Regions from separate parts of the Streptomyces sp. NPDC053474 genome, predicted to be linked through region 1. Evidence: riboswitches for the same ligand, from Rfam matches in the RefSeq annotation. Region 1 holds a riboswitch; the other holds the start of a gene.
The links. Region 1 has a riboswitch for cyclic di-AMP ahead of ACIG3E_RS38785 (M23 family metallopeptidase). Riboswitches for the same ligand answer to the same signal wherever they lie in the genome.
Positions count from the first base shown of each region.

Region 2: linked by a shared signal. The riboswitch ahead of ACIG3E_RS25810 (C40 family peptidase) and the one ahead of ACIG3E_RS38785 (M23 family metallopeptidase) in region 1 are both predicted to bind cyclic di-AMP.

Region 1 covers NZ_JBITXV010000026.1:45,685-52,653, reverse strand. Annotated here, with positions in the region: gene ACIG3E_RS38800 (GNAT family N-acetyltransferase) at 1-725, opposite strand, end outside; gene ACIG3E_RS38795 (HPr family phosphocarrier protein) at 904-1,185, shown strand; gene ACIG3E_RS38790 (GntR family transcriptional regulator) at 1,477-2,151, opposite strand; gene ACIG3E_RS38785 (M23 family metallopeptidase) at 2,440-3,273, opposite strand; cyclic di-AMP (ydaO/yuaA leader) riboswitch at 3,286-3,447, opposite strand; gene ACIG3E_RS38780 (M16 family metallopeptidase) at 3,689-5,071, opposite strand; gene ACIG3E_RS38775 (M16 family metallopeptidase) at 5,095-6,501, opposite strand; gene ACIG3E_RS38770 (DNA topoisomerase (ATP-hydrolyzing) subunit A) at 6,898-6,969, shown strand, end outside.
Region 2 covers NZ_JBITXV010000011.1:100,225-107,193, forward strand. Annotated here, with positions in the region: gene bioB (biotin synthase BioB) at 1-944, opposite strand, end outside; gene ACIG3E_RS25785 (8-amino-7-oxononanoate synthase) at 1,121-2,257, shown strand; gene ACIG3E_RS25790 (DUF397 domain-containing protein) at 2,336-2,560, opposite strand; gene ACIG3E_RS25795 (helix-turn-helix transcriptional regulator) at 2,570-3,430, opposite strand; gene ACIG3E_RS25800 (ATP-binding protein) at 3,693-4,124, shown strand; gene ACIG3E_RS25805 (DUF6328 family protein) at 4,137-4,655, opposite strand; gene ACIG3E_RS25810 (C40 family peptidase) at 4,861-5,337, opposite strand; cyclic di-AMP (ydaO/yuaA leader) riboswitch at 5,341-5,537, opposite strand; gene ACIG3E_RS25815 (hypothetical protein) at 6,051-6,356, opposite strand; gene ACIG3E_RS25820 (ATP-dependent Clp protease proteolytic subunit) at 6,364-6,969, opposite strand, start outside.

The DNA.
Region 1 (6,969 bases):
ACCGCGACGGAGCCGGGCGCGAGCAGCCGTTGGACGGAGCGGGCCTCGGCGCGCTGTTCGCGGGCGTGCTGGACGGCGACGGAGCGGTCGGTGGGCTCCAGGTCGAGTTCGAGGCGCACGACGCCGTCCTCGAAGCTGCGCTGCTGCTGGTATCCGGCGTCCGTGAAGACCTTCACCATCTTGGTGTTGGCGGGCAGGACTTCGGCGGCGAAGCGGCGGATGCCGCGTTCGCGGGCGACGGCGGCGATGTGTTCGAGCAGCGCGGAGGCGACGCCGCGGCCCTGGTGGGCGTCCTGGACCAGGAAGGCGACCTCCGCTTCGTCGGCGGGCGCTGAGGCGGGGCGGCCCTGGGCGTCGATGCGGTCGTAGCGGACGGTGGCGATGAACTCGCCGCCGATGGTGGCCGCGAGCCCGACGCGGTCCACGTGGTCGTGGTGCGTGAAGCGGTGCACGTCCTTGGCGGACAGGCGCGGGTAGGGCGCGAAGAAGCGGTAGTACTTCGACTCGTCCGAGACCTGCTCGAAGAAGCTGACCAGACGGTCCGCGTCGGCGGCCGTGATGGGCCGGATGCGGGCGGTGCCGCCGTCGCGCAGCACCACGTCGGCCTCCCAGTGGGAGGGGTAGGGGTGCTGGTCCGCCGCCGGGGCGGAGGCGGCGTCGGCCGCGGGGGCGTGCGCGGCGCTGTCCGACGAGGTGTGCGCTGAGCCGTCCGCCGGGGTCTGCATGGGGCCAGGGTACGGGTCGCGCGGCCGCCGGGCCCGGGGCAATGTAGGAGGGGTCGAAGGCGCTCGGGTGGCGGGACGCGGCCCGTGGGGCAGCGCTCCGCCGGTCCTGCGGGAGCACTCGGGTCGGCATGAGACACTGGTCTAGACAAGTGTGAGACACCTGGAAGGGCAGCAACACATGGCTGAGCGCCGCGTCAACGTCGGCTGGGCCGAGGGCCTCCACGCCCGGCCCGCCTCCATCTTCGTCCGTGCGGCCACGGCCTCGGGCGTCCCCGTGACGATCGCGAAGGCCGACGGCAACCCCGTCAACGCGGCCTCGATGCTCGCGGTGCTCGGCCTGGGCGCGCAGGGCGGCGAGGAGATCGTGCTCGCTTCGGACGCCGAGGGCGCGGACGCCGCCCTGGACCGGCTGGCGAAGCTCGTCTCCGAGGGCCTCGAGGAGCTCCCGGAGACCGTCTGACACGGTCGGACACAGCGTGCCGGAGCCGCGTGAGCCACTGGGTGGCCGCGCGGCTCCGTCGTTTTTCGGGGCGCGCCCCGAGGCGCACCTCTGCGGAGTCCCGCCCGGCGAACGCCCTAAGCGAATTCACGAGCCGGTGGCGCACCACCGGTGGCACAAAGGCGGCACCCCCGGCGAGTAAATCAGGCGGGGAATTCCCACGCGGGCACGCCGGGCTTTCACGACGCCAGGCAGAAGGTCGTGTACGCGCAATCCTGTGTACGGCGCGTAATCCTGTGTACGGCGCGTCTGTTAATTCCGTACGCCTACTTTGTTGACGGCGTGTTGCGAACCTCTCACACGCCCGGCGCGCGGCCGGTACGCGGACGCCGTGCGCTCGGCGTGCAGGAGCGTGAGCGCGCGGGCCCGGTCCGCGTCCTGGCGGGCGACCGCGTCGACCACCGCGGCGTGCCCGGCCCACAGGTCCGTGGCCGCGGCCGGCGCGTCCGCCACGTACATCCAGGCGACCTTGTGGCGCAGCTGGGTGAGCAGGGCGATGAGGCCGGGGCTGCCGGAAGCCTGGGTGAGCGTCTCGTGGAACCAGCCGTCGAGCGCGCGCAGGTCCTCGCCGCCGCTGCGCCGGGCCCGCTCCTGACCGAGCCGCACCAGGCCGCGCAGGACCTTCAGATGGGCTTCGGTGCGGCGCTGGGCCGCGCGGGCGGCCGCCAGCGGCTCCAGGAGCGTACGGACCTCCAGGAGGTCGGCGGCGTCCTGCTCGGTCGGCTCGGCGACGCAGGCGCCCGCGTGCCTGCGGGTGACGACGAAGCCCTCGGCCTCCAGGGTGCGCAGGGCCTCGCGCACGGGGACGCGCGAGACGCCGTAGCGGCGGGCGAGGAGTTCTTCGGTGAGCCGCGTGCCGCGTTCGTAGACACCGGAGACGATGTCGTCCCGGATGGCCGTACAGACCGAGTGCGCGGGAATGCGCATGACGGACCTCCGCTTTAATGCCCGCGAAACGCGTCGCGCGACGCGTCGAAGACGCTGGTGCGGCGACTCTATGGACGCTGTCACGACGGACTCTATTGCAGATGGCCGCATTTTCCGATGGGGCACCGGAATCCATGGATATCTTTTGGCCAAAGGTGTGCGCAGCGGCGCGCTTACCGGTGGTGGGCGCTTAGGACCCTGGCCATGCCTCGATGCCGAAAGCCCCGGCTCGGTGAGCCGGGGCTTTCGGGACGTGCGCGGGCGCGGGGCGCTCGCACCGTCGACGCGTCAGACGCCCACGCCGTGGGAGCGCAGGTACGCGATCGGGTCGATGTCCGAGCCGTACTCGGGGCCGGTACGGGCCTCGAAGTGCAGGTGCGGCCCGGAGGAGTTGCCAGTGGAGCCGGAGAGGCCGATCTGCTGGCCGGGGGTGACGGCCTGGCCGACCGTGACGCTGATGGACGACAGGTGGCCGTACTGGGTGTACGTGCCGTCGTTCATCTTGATCACGATGTTGTTGCCGTAGGCGCCGCCCCAGCCCGCCTCGACGACGGTGCCCGCGCCGACCGCCTGCACCGAGGTGCCGGACGCGGCGTGGAAGTCGATGCCGGTGTGGCTGCCGGAGGACCACATGCCGCCGCCGGCCTTGTAGGAGGTGGAGACGTAGGAGCCGGCGACCGGGGCGACGTAGGCGTTCAGGCGCTTGCGCTCGGCGTCACGGGCGGCGCGCTCGCGGGCCCGCTCCTTGGCCTCCTTCGCCGCCTTGGCCTCGGCCTCCTTCTTGGCCTTCTCCTTCGCGGCGGCCTCGGCCTTGCGCTTCTGCTCGGCGGCCTTCTGCCGCGCCGCCTCTTCCGCCTTCTTCTGGGCGGCGGCGTCGTTGGCGGCCTGCTTCTGGGCGGCGGCCTGGGCGTCGATCTCGTCGGCCAGCGTGTCGTTGATGGCGATGGCCTGCGTGAGGCCGGTGCTCGCGTGGTCCGCGGAGCCGTCGGCGGCGAGGGCCGGAGCGGCCAGGCCCGAGATCACACCGGTGGTGGTGAGGGCGGCGACACCCGCGGCGCTGGCGGTGGTGCGCGTGATGCGGCTCGGACGGCGGTGCTTGCCGGTCGGGCGGATGAGCGCCATGAAGCGGCTGGTCCTTTCCTTCCTTCTCGCCTACCGGGTTAGCTGACGGGTTCGGAGCAGGAAGGTCTCCTACGGACTCCTCGCCTCGCGGCAAGGGGACCGATTCACCCCAGGGACGTGTGGGTCCCCGGCTCCCCTGGCTCACGCCGTACGGGGACTCGGCGATGACTGTCCGGTGCCGCGGGCGCGGCGTACTGCGTGACGTACAGCCGCACTGACGCTAAACGCCTCATCTTTCAATCGACAAACGGATCCTGCCTTTTGTAGCGCACGCCACACGGCAGACGCCCAACCTCCATGCCAATTCGGACATATGGCAGCATGCAGGGACCCCGGAGGCTTCCTGAGCCTCCGGGGTCCCTTCAGTTACGCGGCGTTCGCGCCGGTTTGTCCCGCCCCTACGGGTGCGGGGCAATCAGCCGGTGACGACCGTCACTTCACCGATGCCGAGGGCCCGGACGGGCTCCTCGATCTGTGCGGCGTCACCGACGAGCACCGTCACCAGACGGTCGCTCGGGAACGCGCTCACGACGGCCGCGGTGGCCTCCACCGTGCCCGTCCCTGCCAACTGCCGGTACAGGCTCGCCTGGAAGTCGTCCGGCAGCTCCTGCTCCACCTGGTCGGCGAGCGTCGCGGCGACGGCGGCGGCCGTCTCGTACTTCAGCGGGGCCACACCGACCAGGTTCTGCACGGCGACGTCGCGCTCGGCGTCCGTGAGGCCCTCGGCGGCAAGGGTGCGCAGGACCTTCCACAGGTCGTCGAGCGCCGGTCCCGTGTTCGGCGTGTCCACGGAGCCGCTGATGGCCAGCATGGCAACGCCCGGGGCGCCCTCCGGGGACCGCGGCGCCGCGGAGCGCAGCACCTGGCTGAAGGCGCGCACGCCGTACGTGTACCCCTTCTCCTCGCGCAGGACGCGGTCCAGGCGCGAGGTGAGGGTGCCGCCCAGGCAGTACGTCCCGAGGACCTGCGCCGGCCAGACGATGTCGTGCCGGTCCGCGCCCACGCGGCCGATGAGGAGCTGCGTCTGGACGGCGCCGGGGCGGTCCACGATGACGACGCGGCCGGTGTCGTCGGCCGTCACCTGGGGCATGGCGTGCGGCTCCGCCGGCCCGCCCGTCCAGGCGCCGAGGGTGTCGGCGAGGACGGCGTCGAGGTCCGTGCCCGTGAGGTCGCCGACCACGACGGCGGTGGCCGTGGCGGGGCGCACGTGCTTCTCGTAGAAGGCGCGTACGGCCGCGGAGTCGATGGCGGTGACCGTCTCCTCGGTGCCCTGGCGCGGGCGCGACATGCGCGAGGTGGCCGGGAAGAGCTGCTTGGCCAGCTCCTTGGCGGCGCGGCGCGCGGGGTTGGCGGTCTCGTGCGGGATCTCGTCCAGGCGGTTGCGGACGAGGCGCTCGATCTCGCCGTCCTCGAAGGCGGGCGCGCGCAGCGCGTCGGCCAGCAGGCCCAGGCCCTTCGCGAGGCGGGAGACGGGCACTTCGAGGGAGAGCCGGACGCCGGGGTGGTCGGCGTGCGCGTCCAGCGTGGCGCCGCAGCGGTCCAGCTCGGCGGCGAACTCCTCGGCGGAGTGCTTGTCGGTGCCTTCGGAGAACGCCCGCGCCATGATCGTGGACACGCCGTCCAGGCCCTGCGGCTCGGCGTCCAGGGGCGCGTCGAGGTGGACCTCGACGGCGACGAGCTGCTGGCCGGGGCGGTGGCAGCGCAGCACCGTCAGGCCATTGGCCAGGGCGCCGCGCTCGGGGGCCGGGAAGGCCCAGGGCTTGGCCGTGCCCGCCTGGGGCTGCGGGTGGAACTGCATCGTCACAGACGTCTCAGCCTCGCTCACTTCGCCGCCTCCTCTTCCTGCTGGGTCTCGGCGGCTTCCTGCTGGGTCTTGGCGGCTTCCTGCTGGGGTTCGGCGGCCGCGCCGTCGGCGTCCTCCGCGGTGGCCACCGGCTCGTACACCAGGACCGCGCGGTTGTCGGGGCGCAGGCGCGCCTTGGCGACCTCCTGGACCTCGGCCGCGGTGATGTCGAGGACGCGCTGGACGGCGGTGAGGGCGAGCTGCGGGTCACCGAAGAGGACGGCGAACCGGCACAGTTCGTCCGCGCGGCCCGCGACCGTGCCGAGACGGTCGAGCCACTCGCGCTCCAACTGGGCCTGGGCCCGCTCCATTTCCTCCGGGGTCGGGCCCTCCTCGGCGAACCGGGCGAGCTCCTCGTCGACAGCGGCCTCGATGACGGGGACCTCGACGTCGCCGGAGGTCTTCACGTCGAGCCAGCCGAGCGAGGGCGCCCCGGCGAGCCGCAGCAGGCCGAACCCGGCGGTCACCGCGGTGCGGTCGCGGCGCACCAGGCGGTTGTAGAGCCGCGAGGACTCGCCGCTGCCGAGCACCGTCAGGGCCAGGTCGGCCGCGTCGCACGCGCGCGTGCCGTCCTGGGGCAGGCGGTAGGCGGCCATCAGGGCGCGGGCCGGGACGTCCTCCTCGACGACCTCGCGCAGCTCCTCGCCGATGCGCTCGGGCAGCGAGCCGTCGCGCGGCGGCTGCTTGCCGTCGTGCCCGGGGATGGAGCCGAAGTACTTCTCGACCCAGGCGAGCGTCTGCTCCGGGTCGATGTCGCCGACCACGGACAGGACCGCGTTGTTCGGCGCGTAGTACGTGCGGAAGAACTCCCGGGCGTCGTCGAGGGTGGCCGCGTCCAGGTCGGCCATGGAGCCGATCGGGGTGTGGTGGTAGGGGTGGCCCTCCGGGTACGACAGGGCGGTGAGCTTCTCGAAGGCCGTGCCGTAGGGGACGTTGTCGTAGCGCTGGCGGCGTTCGTTCTTCACCACGTCGCGCTGGTTCTCCATGGACTCCTCGTCGAGTGCTGAGAGGAGGGAGCCCATCCGGTCCGCCTCCAGCCACAGGGCGAGCTCCAGCTGGTGCGCGGGCATGGTCTCGAAGTAGTTCGTGCGCTCGAAGCTGGTGGTGCCGTTCAGCGAGCCGCCGGCGCCCTGCACCAGTTCGAAGTGACCGTTGCCGTGCACCTGCTGCGAGCCCTGGAACATCAGGTGCTCGAAGAGGTGAGCCAGACCGGTGCGCCCCTTGACTTCGTGGCGCGAGCCCACGTCGTACCAGAGGCACACCGCGGCGACCGGGGTCAGGTGGTCCTCGGAGAGCACCACGCGCAGGCCGTTGGCCAGCCGGTGCTCGGTCGCTGCCAGGCCGCCGGAGCCTGCCGCGGCTGTGGCCGTGTGACCCATGGGCATGTACGTCCCTTCGATCGCTGAATCCTCAATAGCTTTTGCCGGTCCTGCCACTGTATGCAAGCCCGCAGACCCCTGGCGAAGTTCCCGTTCCGCGCTGTGGGTCGTCGGTGTTCGCCGTGGGCGTGATCGCGGCGGGGCGCGCGTGGGCGTGTGCGGGCGCGCTTGGACGTGTGCGGAGCGTCGGGGCCCGCCGTGCGCCCCGGCGCCGCCCGGTTCCGCCCCGGTTCGTGGCGTGGGACGGGGGCGCCGCGCGGCCGTGTCGTGCCCGCGCCACGCCGCCGAGTGCCTGGTCGCCGCGCGGGTGGGCCCGGGTCGTGGTCGGGGTTGTCAGTGGGACGGTCCACAATGGTCGGCGTCAGATCCCGCACACTTGTTGGTGAAGGAGCCGCAGCAGCGATGGCCCGCCGCAGCACGAAGACCCCACCGCCCGACGACTCGTTCGAGGAGAAGATCCTCGACATCGACGTC
Region 2 (6,969 bases), on a different contig from region 1:
ATCATCTCCAGGTCGGCCTTGCCCGCCTGGCCCTCGCTGGTCAGATAGTCGCCGAGGAAGATCGAGTTGGCGAGGTGCAGGGCCAGCGGCTGGAGCGTGCGCAGATGCAGTTCGCGGCCGCCCGCGATGCGGACCTCGATGTCCGGGCAGACGAACCGCACCATCGCGAGGATGCGCAGGCAGCGCTGCGGCGTGAGGTTCCACTCCTTGGCGAGCGGGGTGCCCTCGAAGGGGATGAGGAAGTTCACCGGCACGGAGTCCGCGTCCAGGTCGCGCAGCGCGAAGACGACGTCGACGAGGTCCTCGTCCGTCTCGCCCATGCCCGAGATCAGCCCCGAGCAGGCCGACAGACCGGCCGCGTGCGCCTTCTGCACGGTGTCGACGCGGTCGGCGTAGGTGTGCGTCTTGGTGATGTCGCCGTACGTCGACTCCGAGGTGTTCAGGTTGTGGTTGTACGCGTCGGCGCCCGCGCCGCGCAGCCGCTCGGCCTGGCCGTCGGAGAGCAGGCCGAGGCAGGCGCAGACCTCGACGCCCTCGTGTCGCTCTTTGATCGCCTTGATGGTGTCCGAGACCCGGTCGATGTCCCGGTCCGTCGGCCCCCGGCCGCTCGCCACCAGGCAGACCCGCTTGGCGCCGCCCGCGAGCCCGGCCGCCGCGGCCTGCGACGCCTCGTCCGGCTTCAGCCAGGTGTACTTCAGGATGCCGGTGTCCGCGCCGAGCCGCTGCGAGCAGTACGAGCAGTCCTCGGGGCACAGGCCCGACTTCAGATTGACCAGATAGTTCAGTTTCACCCGCCGACCGAACCAGTGGCGCCGCACCTTTCCGGCCGCCGCCACCACGTCGAGCAGTTCGTCGTCGGAGGTCGCGAGCACGGCGAGCGCCTCGTCACGGGTCGGCAGCTCGCGCCGAAGCCCCTTGTCCACCAGCGTGTTGAGCAGATCCATGGCGCCGATCCTGGCGTACGCGCGTCCGTCTGACCATGGAGAAACCACACAACAGAAGCCCTGACAGCTGTGGGTATTGCCACACCATGGCCCGGTGGCGCGACAGCTAGGGTCTGTGCACTGTCTACAAACGTATCCCCCCGCCCCGCTCAGGCGGGCGACGACCTGGAGGCCTCATGGCGAGCGCGCCGTTCGACTGGATCGACGAGCGGGCGCGGGCGCGCGAACGCGCCGGGCTCGTCCGCCGCCTGCGCCCGCGCCCGGCCGAAACCACCCTGCTCGACCTCGCGGGCAACGACTACCTCGGTCTCACCCGCCACCCGGAGGTCACCGCGGGCGCGGCCGCCGCCGCCCACCGCTGGGGCGGCGGCGCCACCGGCTCGCGCCTGGTCACGGGCTCCACCGAACTGCACGCGGACCTCGAGCGGGAACTGGCCGCCTTCTGCGGCTTCGAGGCCGCCCTCGTGCTGTCCTCCGGCTACGCGGCGAACCTCGCGGCCGTCACCGCCCTGGCTCCCTACGGCTCGCTGATCGTCTCGGACGCGGGCAACCACGCCTCCCTGATCGACGGCTGCCGCCTCGCGCGCGGCGCCACCCAGGTCGTGCCGCACGCGGACCCCGAGGCGGCGCGCAAGGCGCTCGGCACCCACGAGGGCCCCGCGATCGCCGTGACGGACTCGGTGTTCTCGGTGGACGGCGACGCCGCGCCGCTTGCCGAACTGGCCGCCGCCTGCCGCACGTTCGGCGTGGGCCTCGTCGTCGACGACGCCCACGGGCTCGGCGTCCTCGGCGACGGCGGCCGGGGCGCCCCGCACGCCGCCGGGCTCGCGGGCGCGCCCGACACGGTGGTCACCGTCACGCTCTCGAAGTCCCTGGGCAGCCAGGGCGGCGCCGTGCTCGGCCCGGCGCGGGTCATCGACCACCTGGTCAACACCGCCCGTACGTTCATCTTCGACACGGGCCTCGCGCCCGCGGCCGCCGGGGCGGCGCTCGCCGCGCTGCGGCTGCTCCGCCGCGAGCCCGAGCGCGCCGCACGCGCGCGTGCGGTGGCGCGTCGGCTCCACGAACTGCTGGTGGGTCAGGGGTTCTCGGCGGTCCGTCCGGACGCCGCCGTCGTCTCCGTGCGCGCCCCGTCACCCGAGGCGGCGGTGCGCTGGGCGGCCGACTGCCGTGCCGCCGGTCTCGCCGTGGGGTGCTTCCGTCCGCCGTCGGTCTCCGACGGCGTCTCGCGGTTGCGGCTGACCGCCCGCGCGGACCTGAGCGACGCACAGGTCGCCGAGGTCGTCGGGGTGATCAGCCGCACCGCACCCTGACACCTGAGATCTGGCACCTACGACCTGGGTCCGGGGTCCGGCGCACTCACTCGGGCCTCACCTAAGGGCCGTGGGCCTTCATCGAAGGGCGTCGACGAAGACTCCCCAGGCCGCGGGGGAGAAGAGCACGGCCGGGCCAGCCGTGTCCTTCGAGTCGCGCACGGCGAGCAGACCCGTCAGGGGGCCTGCGCCGAGCGGGGCCGTCTCCACACAGTTGTTCATTCCGTTGCTGCGGCTGCTGCGCCGCCACCGCGCGCCCCTGAGAGACGTGCTGGAGGGAACGTACCGAGGCAGTGCAGTCATGGTGCCTCCTTACGCGCCGTCACCTAACTCGGCGATGAAATCCATTGAATCCTGAACGGAAAGCGCCTGTCCGCGAAGCGAGTTGAAGGCGTCGGTGTACGCCTGAAGGTCTTCTTTCCGTTCGAGGTAGAGGCTACTCGTCAAGTGGTCGAGAACAACCACATCCAGATCGGAAATGTTCGGAAAGGAGAGAATAACGAAAGGCCCGATCAGGCCGATGTGCTCGCCGGAGGCGAACGGGAGTACTTGGAGCCGCACTTGTGGCAGCCGAGCCGCATCCAGTAACCGGCGCAATTGTCCGGAAAGCACCTCGGGGCCGCCCACCTGCCGCCGCAGCACCGCCTCGTCCAGGACCACGCTCAGCCGCAGCGGCGGCTCGCTGCGCAGCACGTCCTGGCGGGCGAGGCGCACCTGCACGAGGGCCTCGACCTGTTCCTCGGGCCGCCCGCCGAGCGCGGCACGTGTCACCGCGCGGGCGTACTCGGGCGTCTGGAGCAGGCCGGGAACCACCGTCGTCTCCAGCGTGCGCACCCGGCAGGCCTGCGACTCCAGGCTGATGAAGTCCCGGTACGCGGGCGGCAGGAGCCCGCGGTAGGCGTGCCACCAGTGGTGGCGCCCGTGCTCGTCGCCCCCGCCCGCGAGGGCGACGAGCAGCTCCCGCAGATGCGGGTCCTGAACGCCGTACGCTTCAAGGAGAAGCCGTACGTCGGCGGCCTTCACGCCGCTGCGGCCCGTCTCGATCCGGCTCACCTTGGACTGGTGCCAGCCGACGAGGGAGGCGGCCTCGCCGCTGGTGAGCCCAGCCTCGGCGCGCAACGCCCGCAATTCCGCGCCGAGCTTGCGACGGCGCACCGCGGGACCGTACTGCATGGCTGTCTCCTTCTGGGTCCTTCCGGAGGACCGCGCCAACGGTAGGGGACAGTAGGGGAACTGCCAGTGTTGCGCCCAAATACGGTCTGCCGTCGCAGAGTTCACCGCTTCGAGCGACAGATATATGCACATCTCGGTGGATCGGCGGGCGCTGCCCGCCCGAGAGTGGCAATCTGGCGCGAAGCACCAGCTCCGGGACGATCCTCAGTACTTTCGCCACGCGTCGGAAGTGCGGTCCCGGTGGGAAAGGGACGGCGCCGTCATGGCAGACCACCAGGAAGCATCAGTCACCCTGCCGAGCGACCCTGTCTCGGTCTCCACCGCCCGCACGTACGTGGCGGACGTCCTCACCGAGTGGGGCCTGCCGTCGGACGCCGACGTGGCCGACACGGTGCGGCTCATCGTCTCCGAGCTCGCCACGAACGCGGTGCAGCACACCCTCGGCCTCTCGCCCACCTTCACCGTGGACGTGCGGCTCGACCGCGACGAGCGGCTGCGCATCGGCGTCACGGACAGCCACCCCCGCTTCCCCCAGCGGTTGCCCGCCGCCGTCCAGCAGGACAACGGCAGGGGCATGGTCATCGTCCGCTGGCTCACCGCCGAGTGCGGCGGCAGACTCACGGTCCGTCCCACGGCGGAGGGCGGCAAGACGGTGTGGATCACACTGCCGTGGTCGGTGCCGGTGCAGAGCTGACCCGCGCGCGGGTCAGCTCCGCCCGCCCGCGCGGCCGACCAGGCGGGGCAGCACGCCCCACAGCCCGCCGCACACCAGGAACGTGCCCACGGCCGCGAGCACCCCGTCCGTGCGGCCCACGGCCACGTCGACGACGAGCAGGACGGATCCGGTGAGGGCCAGCACGAGCACCGCGAGGCCGACGGCCGCCAGCCGCGAGGACACCCGCACGATCAGCGGTTTGGCACCCCGCGCGAACAGGGTGCGGTGCAGCGCGGCGGGCGCCGTGAACAGCGCGGCGGCGAGCACCGCCAGGAGCAGCGTGACGACGTACGTGGCGCGCTGCACCGAGTCGAGCGAGGGGAAGCGCGGGGTGAAGGCGAGGGTGAGCAGGAACGCGAAGAGGATCTGCACACCGGTCTGGGTGACCCGCAGCTCCTGGAGGAGCTCGGAGAAGTTGCGGTCGGCCCGCTCCAGCGGCGTCTCGTTGCGCGTGTGCCGGGCGGCGTCCGGTCTGGAGACGCCCGCGGCACGGGGGTGATGGTCGGCCATGGTCCACGAGTATCCGCGCGGGGCCGCTCCACTCCCGCTCTGACGGCGAGGCCGGGCGGGTGACACCGGCGGCGCGTGGTGATCCGCCGCGTCGTCCGGGAGGGTGCCGCCGTCCGGGACCTGACCGGACGGCGGCGAAAGGCGCTGGTGGCGCCCGGAGCGGGCGGCGGCGCGGGCCCTGGGTGGGCCGCCGCCCGCCGACGGGTCAGCGGACCCGGCCGTACCAGACCTGGTTGGTCCAGATCTTCTCGAGCCGCACCACGGTGCCCCGCTTCGGGGCGTGCCAGATCTTGCCCTTACCGGCGTATATGCCGACGTGGTAGACGCTCCGGCCGGAGTGGAAGAAGACCAGGTCCCCCCGGGTGCGGTTGGCGGAGGACACCTTGCGGGTCTTGTTGTACTGCTGCTGTGCGGTGCGCGGCAGCTTCTTGCCGACGCGCTTGAACGAGTAGAGCGTCAGGCCCGAGCAGTCGAAACGGTTCGGCCCGACCGCTCCGTAGCGGTACGGGGAGCCCTTCTTGGACGCCGCGACCTTGAGCGCCTTCGTCCCGTGCGAGGTGGCCGCTTGGGCGTCTCCGGTGAGCCCGGGGGCCACGATGGTGCCGCCCACGGCGGCGAGTGTGAGAGCCGAAGCCGTACTGGCCCTCGTCAGCAGCGACGGAACACGATGCAGCGCAGTCATGCGCAACCCTTCGTCAGCCGCCTGAGAAGGATGACCTGTCGGGTTCGGGCAGGCGAAGATGCCCGGCCGCGCGATGCGACTTCACCCCAAGGGCCTTCCGGACTAGCCGGACGGCCCGCCTTGCTGGGTCCTCCACTCCTGCCGGTGCACAGATGTCGACCGGGCATCCGGGCGGCGGCAGGATTCGGCGTCCGCCCGGATCGCCCCGCCGCCTGTGGCGGGGGCTTGTCGTCGGAAGGGATCTTCACCCGAGAGGGGCGAAAAAGCCGAGCCGGATCGGCGGTATGTGAGGCTCCTCACGCCTGACCCGTTCCGGTGGACAGCGCCCGAATGGGGTCTAGGTCACACTCGGAGATGATTGCCCCATCAGCGCCGGAACGCCCGAATCCGGGTGCGGCGTAAGGGAGTTGCGCATTTTCGGGGGGCCGCCGGGACGATCGCCGATTACGCAGAAGGGGCGATCATCTCTGGTCATCTCCGGGGCAACCCCGAACTCGGCCCGACATCGGCGCACACCGGCAACGGGCGGATGGCGCAGGCGCGCTGGGTCCGGGGCGCGTTCCACGGTGTCAGATGTCACCGGCGCACGGGGTGACCAGGCCGAAAACGGAATGAGGGCTGGCTGGAAGTGTGGCACGGGACGGCCGGTCGTGGGGGGTGAATCGGGCGGAATCATGACGGACCCGCGTCCGCCGACGCCGCCTTGACCTCCGTCACGGCCCCGTCGGCGGCGGCACCGTCACGCGCGCGGCGCGCCGCTCGCCGTCCAGGACGCGCAGCGCCCGCGCGAGCGTCGGCGCGTGCACCTCGTTCTCCCCGCGCTGATGCATGAGCGCCAGCGCGTCCCGCAGCTCGGTCGCCCGGGCGACCAGCGCCTGCGCGGCACGCAACCCGCCGTACGTGTGTTCGACGCGGGCCGGGTTGATCCGGCCGAGGAGGTCGAGGACCGCCAGGTAGGCGTCGACCAGCTCGCCCTCGGCGCGGGTCAGCGCGGGCAGCGGCGGCAGTTCGGGAAGCACCCGCGCCTCACTCCGCGTCCGGGCGCGCGGCCTTGCGGCTCGGGACGACCCGGTCCACCAGACCGTAGGCGACGGCGGCTTCGGCGTCGAGCACCGTGTCCCGCTCGATGTCCGCCGAGATCTGCTCGGGCGTGCGCCCGGTGTGACGGGCGAGCATCTCCTCCAGGAGCGCGCGGGTGCGCCGCAGCTCCTCCGCGCGGATCCGCAGGTCGGTCGGCTGGCCGCGCACCGGCTCGGGCAGGGCGGGCTGCTGGAGCAGCACCCGGGCGCCGGGCAGGATCGACCGCTTGCCGGGCGTGCCCGCGGCCAGCAGCACCGCGGCGGCGGCCGCGGCCTGTCCGAGGCAGACCGTCTCCACCTCGCAGGAGGCGTACCGCAGCGTGTCGTAGATCGCGGTCGTCGCGCTGAAGTCGCCGCCGGGGGAGTTGACGTACAGCGAGATGTCCCGGTCGGGCGCCGCGTGCTCCAGATAGAGGACCTGCGCCATCACGTCGTTCGCCGAGACGTCGTCGATCGGCGTGCCGAGGAAGACGATCCGCTCGTCCAGGAGCTTGGAGTACGGATCCCAGGTGCGCGCGCCCGAACTGGTGCGCTCGGTGAACTCCGGCAGGAC